Regions from separate parts of the Streptomyces chrestomyceticus JCM 4735 genome, predicted to be linked through region 2. Evidence: riboswitches for the same ligand, from Rfam matches in the RefSeq annotation. Region 2 holds a riboswitch; the other holds the start of a gene.
What was found. Region 2 has a riboswitch for glycine ahead of gcvT (glycine cleavage system aminomethyltransferase GcvT). Riboswitches for the same ligand answer to the same signal wherever they lie in the genome.
Positions count from the first base shown of each region.

Region 1: it holds a riboswitch for glycine, as region 2 does, so the genes downstream of both, gcvP (aminomethyl-transferring glycine dehydrogenase) here and gcvT (glycine cleavage system aminomethyltransferase GcvT) in region 2, are expected to answer to the same signal.

Region 1 is NZ_BHZC01000001.1:8,180,736-8,185,143, forward strand. It holds partial or broken gene EJG53_RS35805 (DNA polymerase IV) at 1-973, shown strand, start outside; gene EJG53_RS35810 (PRC-barrel domain-containing protein) at 1,077-1,466, opposite strand; glycine riboswitch at 1,581-1,678, shown strand; gene gcvP (aminomethyl-transferring glycine dehydrogenase) at 1,867-4,408, shown strand, end outside.
Region 2 is NZ_BHZC01000001.1:2,959,881-2,964,288, reverse strand. It holds gene glyA (serine hydroxymethyltransferase) at 1-726, opposite strand, end outside; gene gcvH (glycine cleavage system protein GcvH) at 784-1,158, opposite strand; gene gcvT (glycine cleavage system aminomethyltransferase GcvT) at 1,247-2,374, opposite strand; glycine riboswitch at 2,407-2,515, opposite strand; glycine riboswitch at 2,516-2,611, opposite strand; gene EJG53_RS12160 (AAA family ATPase) at 2,863-3,615, shown strand; gene EJG53_RS12155 (hypothetical protein) at 3,837-4,408, opposite strand, start outside.

The sequences.
Region 1 (4,408 bases), 5.2 Mb from region 2:
CGGCCACGGCGGAGACGTTGCGCCGGGCGGGCATCCACACGGTCGCCGAGACGGCGGAGGCGGGCGAGGCGGAGCTCGTACGCCTGCTGGGCAGGGCGCACGGCGCGGGGCTGTACGCGATGGCGCTGGGCCGCGACGACCGGCCCGTGGTGGCCGAGCGGGACGCGAAGTCGATATCGGTCGAGGACACCTTCGACGTGGACCTGACGGACCGGACGCGGGTGCGGGCCGAGGTGATGCGGCTGGCGGACCGGTGCGTGCAACGGCTGCGGGCGGCCGGACGGTCCGGCCGGACCGTCGTGATCAAGGTGCGTAACTACGACTTCTCCACGCTGACCAGGTCGGAGACGCTGCGTGGGCCCACGGACGACCAGGGCGTGGTGCGGGAGGCCGCGGCCCGGCTGCTGGACCTGGTCGACACGACGGGCGGCGTGCGGCTGCTGGGCGTGGGGGTGACCGGCCTCGCGGATTTCACGCAGGAGGACCTGTTCGCGCAGGTGGCGACGGAGAAGGCGGCCGAGGAGGAGGCCGAGCGGGCGCGCCGGGCGGCCGACGAGGCCGCGCGGCTGGCCGCCGACGAGCCCGAGCGGCCCCGGCGCTGGCTCCCTGGGCTCGACGTGATCCATGACGAGCACGGGCGGGCTGGGTCCAGGGCAGCGGCGTGGGCCGGGTGACCGTACGGTTCGAGCAGCCGTGGTCCGGGCCCGGGCGGGTGCGCACGTTCCCGGTCGAGGACCCCGCGCTGCGGCCCGGCGAGCCGCTGCCGCTGGTGGGCGGTCCGCCGGACGGGTGGCGCGACGGGCTGCCGGGCGGTCTGCCCGGCGGTCTGCCCGGCGGGGCGGGTGGCTCCGGCGGTGGTGAGCACGGGCCGGGGAGACGGAGGGGCCTGGCGGATCGGGGGAGGCCGGCGGGGCCACGGAGGCCGACGAACCCGGCGGGTCCGGAAAGGACAGCGGGCCCGGAGGCGCGCTGAAGGAGCCCGACGGGCCCGGCGACGGCATGACGGAGGAGACCGGCGATCCCGGCGACGGCACGACGGAGGAGCCCGTCGGCCCCGAAGCTCCTCCGCCCGGTGTTCAGTCCTCCGCGCCGGCCACCCGCCCGAACTCCGTGTCGGCCGGCGCGGCGTCCGAGCCGGGCACGGGATCGGAGGCCGGGATGTCCAGACGGTAGTGGTGATAGAGCTGTAGTTCCTGCTCCGGCGAGAGGTGGCGGCCCACTCCGAAGTCCGGCGCGTCCCTGATCAGCTTGCGGTCGTAGGGGACGTGCAGCGCCTCGTCGACCAGATCGCTGGGCTCCAGGGGCACGAACGCGTCCCGGCTGAAGATCCCGGTGCGTACGGCCGCCCATTCCGGTTCGCCGGTCGCGTCGTCCAGGTACACCTCGTCGACGGTGCCGATCTTGGTTCCGTTCTTGTCGAACGCCTTGCGGCCGATCAAGCTGCGGGGATCGATATCGGTCTGCACGGTCCCTCCAAGTGGTCGCAACTGCCTTGTGACAACTACCAAACGGCACAATTCATGCCCCGGCCACTCGAAGGAACGTCCGTTCGGCGCGCTGGTAGGCTGGCGAGCGGCTGTCGACCCCATGCGGGAGAGTCCTTCGTCGATCTTGGCGGAGGCGCCGAAGGAGCAACTCCTCCCCGGAATCTCTCAGGCTCACGTACCGCATGGACGAGGTCACTCTGGAAAGCAGGGCGGGCCACGGGCGGGCACAGCGCCGGAACCCTTCCTCACCGACGGTGAAAGCCGGTACCGCGTGCGGGACCGGTGAAGCTCTCAGGTTGAGATGACAGAGGGGGAGGCCGTCCGGGCACCAGCGCCGTGGTGCCCCGCGCAGGTCGAAACGACCAGGAGGCCCCCGCAGATGACCACCACCCGCAGCTCCCTGACCGAGCTGGAACGAGGCACCCCGTTCGAGCAGCGGCACATCGGCCCCGGCCCGGAGGACCAGGCCAAGATGCTGGCGCAGGTCGGGTTCGGATCGCTGGACGAACTGACCGCGGCCGCCGTACCGGACGTGATCAAGAGCGCGGAGGCGCTGGGCCTGCCCCAGGGCCGTACGGAGGCCGAGGTCCTCGCCGAGCTGCGGGCGCTCGCGGACCGCAACCAGGTGCTCGCCCCGATGATCGGGCTCGGTTACCACGGCACGTTCACCCCGCCGGTGATCCTGCGCAACGTGATGGAGAACCCCGCCTGGTACACGGCCTACACCCCGTACCAGCCGGAGATCTCCCAGGGCCGGCTCGAAGCGCTGCTCAATTTCCAGACCATGGTCGCCGACCTGACCGGACTGCCGACCTCCGGTGCCTCGCTGCTGGACGAGGGCACGGCCGCGGCCGAGGCGATGGCCCTCTCGCGGCGCGTGGGCAAGGTCAAGCAGGGTGTCTTCCTGGTCGACGCCGACTGCCTGCCGCAGACCGTCGCCGTGATCGAGACGCGCGCCGAGCCGACCGGCGTCGAGGTCGTGGTGGCCGACCTGTCCGAGGGCATCCCGGCGGAGGTGGCGGAGCGCGGCGTCTTCGGCGTGCTGCTCCAGTACCCCGGTGCCTCCGGCGCCGTACGGGACCCGCGGGCCGTCATCGAGCAGGCGCACGAGCTGGGCGCGATCGTGACGGTCGCCGCCGACCTGCTGGCGCTGACGCTGCTGACCTCGCCGGGCGAGCTGGGCGCCGACATCGCCGTCGGCACCACGCAGCGTTTCGGCGTCCCGATGGGCTTCGGCGGCCCGCACGCCGGATTTATGGCCGTACGGGAGAAGTTCGCCCGCAGCCTGCCCGGCCGGCTGGTGGGTGTGTCGGTGGACGCCGACGGCAACAAGGCGTACCGGCTCGCCCTCCAGACGCGTGAGCAGCACATCCGCCGGGAGAAGGCCACCAGCAACATCTGCACCGCGCAGGTGCTGCTCGCGGTGATGGCGGGCATGTACGCCGTCTACCACGGCCCGGACGGCCTCGCGGCCATCGCGCGCCGTACCCACCGCTACGCGTCCATACTCGCGGCGGGCCTGCGGGCCGGCGGGGTGGAGGTCGTGCACGGCGACTACTTCGACACGCTGACCGTACGGGTGCCGGGCCGGGCCGCCGAGGTCGTCGCCGCGGCCCGCGAGGCCGGCGTCAACCTGCGGCTGGTCGACGCCGACCTGGTGGGCGTCGCCTGCGACGAGACCACCGGACGCGCGCAGGTGCACGCGGTGTGGGGCGCCTTCGGTGTCCGGGCCGACATCGAGCAGCTCGACGCGACCGTGGTCGACGCGCTGCCCGAGGGGCTGCTGCGCGGCGACGCCTACCTGACGCACCCGGTCTTCCACCAGCACCGCTCCGAGACCGCGATGCTGCGCTACCTGCGCCGCCTGGCGGACAAGGACTACGCGCTGGACCGCGGCATGATCCCGCTCGGCTCGTGCACCATGAAGCTGAACGCGACGACCGAGATGGAGCCGGTCACCTGGCCCGAGTTCGGGCAGTTGCACCCGTTCGCGCCGGTCGAGCAGGCACAGGGCTACCTCACGCTCATCGCGGAGCTGGAGGAGCGGCTGGCCACGGTCACCGGCTACGACAAGGTCTCCATCCAGCCGAACGCCGGTTCGCAGGGTGAACTGGCCGGTCTGCTGGCCGTACGGGCGTACCACCGCGCCAACGGCGACGAGCAGCGCACCGTCTGCCTGATCCCCTCCTCGGCGCACGGCACCAACGCCGCCAGTGCCGTGATGGCCGGCATGAAGGTCGTCGTCGTCAAGACCGGCGAGGACGGCGAGGTGGACGCCGACGACCTGCACGCCAAGATCGAGCAGTACCGGGACCAGCTCGCGGTGCTGATGGTGACCTACCCGTCCACGCACGGCGTGTTCGAGGAGCACATCACGCAGATCTGCGCGGCCGTGCACGACGCGGGCGGCCAGGTGTACGTGGACGGCGCCAACCTCAACGCGCTGGTCGGCCTCGCCGAGCCCGGCAAGTTCGGCGGCGACGTCTCGCACCTGAACCTGCACAAGACCTTCTGCATCCCGCACGGCGGCGGCGGTCCCGGCGTCGGCCCGGTCGGCGTGCGCGCCCACCTGGCGCCGTACCTGCCCAACCACCCGCTGCAGCCCACCGCGGGCCCGGAGACGGGCGTGGGCCCCATCTCCGCGGCGCCGTGGGGCTCCGCGGGCATCCTGCCCATCTCCTGGGCGTACGTCCGGCTGATGGGCGGCGCGGGCCTCACGCGTGCCACCCAGGTCGCGGTGCTCGGCGCCAACTACATCGCCAAGCGCCTGGAGCCGCACTACCCCGTGCTCTACACCGGCCCCGGCGGCCTGGTCGCGCACGAGTGCATCATCGACGTCCGGCCGCTGACCAAGGCGACCGGGGTGAGCATCGACGACGTCGCCAAGCGGCTGATCGACTACGGCTTCCACGCGCCGACGA
Region 2 (4,408 bases):
GGACAGGATCACACCGCCGCGCGGACCGCCGAGGGTCTTGTGCGTGGTGGTGGTCACGACGTGGGCGTGCGGCACCGGGTTGGGGTGCAGCCCGGCCGCCACCAGCCCGGCGAAGTGCGCCATGTCGACCATCAGGTACGCGCCGACCTCGTCGGCGATCCGGCGGAACGCCGCGAAGTCCAACTGGCGCGGGTACGCGGACCAGCCGGCCACGATGAGCTGCGGACGGGTCTCCTTGGCCAGGCGCTCGACCTCGCCCATGTCGACCTGACCGGACTCCTCGTCGACGTGGTAGGGCACCACGTTGTAGAGCTTGCCGGAGAAGTTGATCTTCATGCCGTGGGTCAGGTGCCCGCCGTGCGCGAGGTTCAGACCCATGATCGTGTCGCCCGGCTTGAGCAGCGCGAACATCGCGGCGGCGTTGGCCTGCGCGCCGGAGTGCGGCTGCACGTTCGCGGCCTCGGCGCCGAACAGCGCCTTGATCCGGTCGATGGCGATCCGCTCGACCACGTCGACGTGCTCGCAGCCGCCGTAGTAGCGGCGGCCCGGGTAGCCCTCGGCGTACTTGTTGGTGAGGACCGAGCCCTGGGCCTCCATGACGGCGGCCGGGGCGAAGTTCTCCGACGCGATCATTTCGAGGGTGGACTGCTGACGGTGGAGCTCGGCGTCGACGGCGGCGGCGACGTCGGGGTCGAGCTCGTGGAGGGAGCTGTTCAGAAGCGACATGACTACTTCCTGGGGTTCGCGGGGCGCACGGCCCCGCCGGGCGGCGGGGTGGGCTTGTCAGCCGGTGAAGGCGGTGTACTCGTCGGCCGAGAGCAGGTCGTCCGGCTCGCCGCTGACCTTCACCTTGAACAGCCAGCCGCCCTCGAACGGGGCGGTGTTCACCAGCGAGGGGTCGCTCACCACGTCCTCGTTGATCTCCGTGACCTCGCCGTCGACGGGGGAGTAGAGATCGCTGACGGACTTGGTCGACTCCAGCTCACCGCAGGTCTCGCCCGCCGTGACCGAGTCACCGACCGCGGGGAGCTGCACGAAGACGACGTCGCCGAGCGCGTTGGCGGCGTGCTCGGTGATGCCGATCGTCGAGACGCCCTCCTCGGCGGCCGACAGCCACTCGTGCTCCTTGCTGTAGCGCAGCTGCTGGGGGTTGTTCATGTCTTGATTCTCCTGGATACGGTGGCGTGCTCGGTGCAGGGGTCTTGACAGGTGAGACAGGGGTGCGTCCGGGACGGGGCCGGGGGCGTCACTTCTCGCGCTTGTAGAAGGGAAGCGCCACGACCTCGTACGGCTCGTGGGTGCCACGGATGTCCACCGCCACACCGGCGGTGCCGGGCGCGGCGTGCGCGGCGTCCACGTACGCCATGGCGACGGGCTTGCCGAGGGTGGGCGAGGGGGCACCGGAGGTGACCTCGCCGATGACGGCGCCGTCCGGGCCCACGACCGGGTATCCGGCGCGCGGCACCCGGCGGCCCTCGGCGATCAGCCCGACCAGCTTGCGCGGCGGGTTGGCCTCGGCCCGGTCCCGGGCCGCCTCCAGGGCGGCGCGGCCCACGAAGTCGCCGCCGTTCGTCGTCTTCTCGAACTTCACGACCCGGCCCAGGCCCGCGTCGAACGGGGTGGTGTCCGTGGTCAGCTCGTGCCCGTACAGCGGCATGCCCGCCTCCAGGCGCAGCGTGTCCCGGCAGGACAGGCCGCAGGGGACCAGGCCGGCGTCCTTGCCCGCCTCCGTCAGCGCCTCCCAGAGGGCGACCGCGTCGGCCGGGCGGACGAACAGCTCGAAGCCGTCCTCGCCGGTGTAGCCGGTACGGGCGATCAGCGCCGGGACGCCCGCGACGGTGCCGGGCAGCCCGGCGTAGTACTTCAGGCCGTCCAGGTCGGCGTCGGTCAGACCCTTGAGGATGCCGGGGGACTCCGGGCCCTGCACGGCGAGCAGCGCGTACGCGTCCCGGTCGTCGCGCACCTCGGCGTCGAAGCCGTCCGCCCGCTCGGTGAGCGCGTCCAGCACGACCTGGGCGTTGGAGGCGTTGGCGACGACCATGTACTCCGTCTCGCCGAGGCGGTAGACGATCAGGTCGTCCAGGATGCCGCCCTCGGCATCGCAGATCATGGTGTAGCGGGCGCGGCCGACGGCCACGCCGCCGATGTTGCCGACCAGCGCGAAGTCCAGCAGATCGGCGGCGCCGGAGCCGGTGACGGTGATCTCGCCCATGTGCGAGAGGTCGAACAGGCCGGCGCGGGTACGGACGGCGACGTGCTCGTCCCGCTCACTGCCGTAGCGCAGCGGCATGTCCCATCCGGCGAAGTCGGTCATGGTCGCGCCGAGGGCGCGATGCGTCGCGTCCAGCGCGGTGCGGCGGGGGGCTTCGGTCATGGTGGTGGCTCCCGGGCATGGGTGACAAGACGGTCTCCCCATCTGTCATCGGAACCTGAGAGGTTCACCGGAAGGCCGTGACCGGTCCCGGCTTGCACCTTGGGTGGAGCCACACCACGGCGGCCCGCTTTTCAGATCTGCCTCGCCCGCGCGGTATCGGGGCCTGAGAGATTCAAGGGAGGACTTGCTCCTTCGGCGCCCCGCCGTGACGGCCGGGGACTCTCCCGCGCGGATTCAAGCGGCCGGTATGGAGTTGGCTGAGCGTGGCACCCGTACCAGGACGCACACGGCGGTGTGCGGACCGGCACTTGGCGCGCACATCATCGCACGGGATCGCCGGATACAGGAGCCCTGGTCGTACCGGTGTTCGCAGGGCTGTCACGACAGTGTCCCGGGGCTGTACGGATCGTGGGATTTCCTTGAAGCGCATTACCTTTTCTTGACACTCTGCGGGTAAGGGGACGACGGACCGGGGAGGGGCGATCACGGTGCACAGGCAGGCCGCACTCGCGACAAGTCCGGGAGGCGCGCCCCCGGGCTGTGTCCCGGAACCGGTTCCGGCCGCCGTGCCGGGGCCCCGGCGGCTGCCGCTCGGGGTGGTGCGCCCCGGCCGGACGCGCACCGCGGCGCCGGACGCGCCGGCGGTGGACGTCGTCGACCTCAGGGACCGCGACACCCCGCGCGAGGCGGCCGCGCTGCACTTCGCGGCGGGCGACGTGGTGGTGGTCTCCGGCCTGCCGGGCAGCGGCAAGAGCACGCTCATGATCCGGGTGGTGCCCGCCCTCGACGCGCGCGGCGCCGCCGTGCACCGCATCGACTCGCAGGACGTACGGGAGCGCTGGGAGCGCGGCAGGCTGCGCCGGCTTCCGTACGCGCTCTACCGGCCGCTGGTCCGGGCCTCCCACTACACGGGGCTGCGGCGGGCGCTGCGCTCCGGCGGCAGCGTGGTGGTGCACGACTGCGGCACGCTCACGTGGGTACGCCGCTGGCTCGCGCGCGAGGCCCGGCGCGGGGGACGCGGACTGCACCTGCTGCTGCTGGACGTACCGCCCGAGGTCGCGCTGTCCGGGCAGCGCTCGCGCGGACGCGGAGTCTCCGGTTACGCCTTCGCCCGGCACCGGCGCGCGGTACGGCGGCTCACCGCCCGCGCCCGTGCGGCCCGGCTCCCCGCGGGCTTCACCTCGGCCGTCCTGCTGGACCGGCCGGCGGCGGGGGCGCTGCGGCAGATCGCCTTCGAGTGAAGGCTGCCGACGGGTACGTGTGAGCGCCGCCTTCGGGTGCTTCGGGTACGAGTGCGGCCCGCCTCTCAAGGGCTGGGCGTCCGTACCCCTCGCCTCCGCTCCGGCCTACCGGACACCTGACGGGCCGTACGGAACCTCCCGTACGACCCGTCACTACCGGTCCTAGTCCAGACATATCTCCCGCATCCGCGCCTCCTCCGGACGCTCGGCGCCGGGCCGATCTAGAGGCCCAGTGCCTTGAGCAGCACAGTCGGCAGTGAGAGCACCGAGTTGACCAGCGACGGGACACCCTGCTGCTGCGCCTCGGCGGGCTGCTGGCGCGGCGCGTCGGCGGGCGGCTGCGCGTCGGCGGCCGGCTGCTGGTCACCGGCCGGCTGCGGGTCGGCGGCCTGCTGGGCGCCGTCGCCCGGCCGCGGGTCGCTGATCGGCGCCTTCGGCTGGGCGGCCGGCTGGTCGTCCGCGTCGTCCGCCGGCTCCGCGGCGGGCCGGGCCGGACGGTTGGCCGCCGGAGCGGCCGCGGGCCGGTCGGCCGGCTGCTGCAGGCCGCCGAGGAGCTTGTCCAGGCCCAGGATCGTGAAGATGTCGGTGACGGACCGGGAGACCGAGCCGGTCAGGCTCGTGGAGTCGGTGTCCTCCCCGGGGGCCGGGGCCCGGCGCTCGGCCAGCTCGTCCAACTGCGTGCGCAGGTCCTGCGAGACCCTGCGCAGCCGGACGGAGTCGGCCGTCACCGTACGGTCGGAGTCCTCGTTCAGTTGGTCCGCCAGCCGCTGCGCGTCCTGGAGGACCGTGTCCA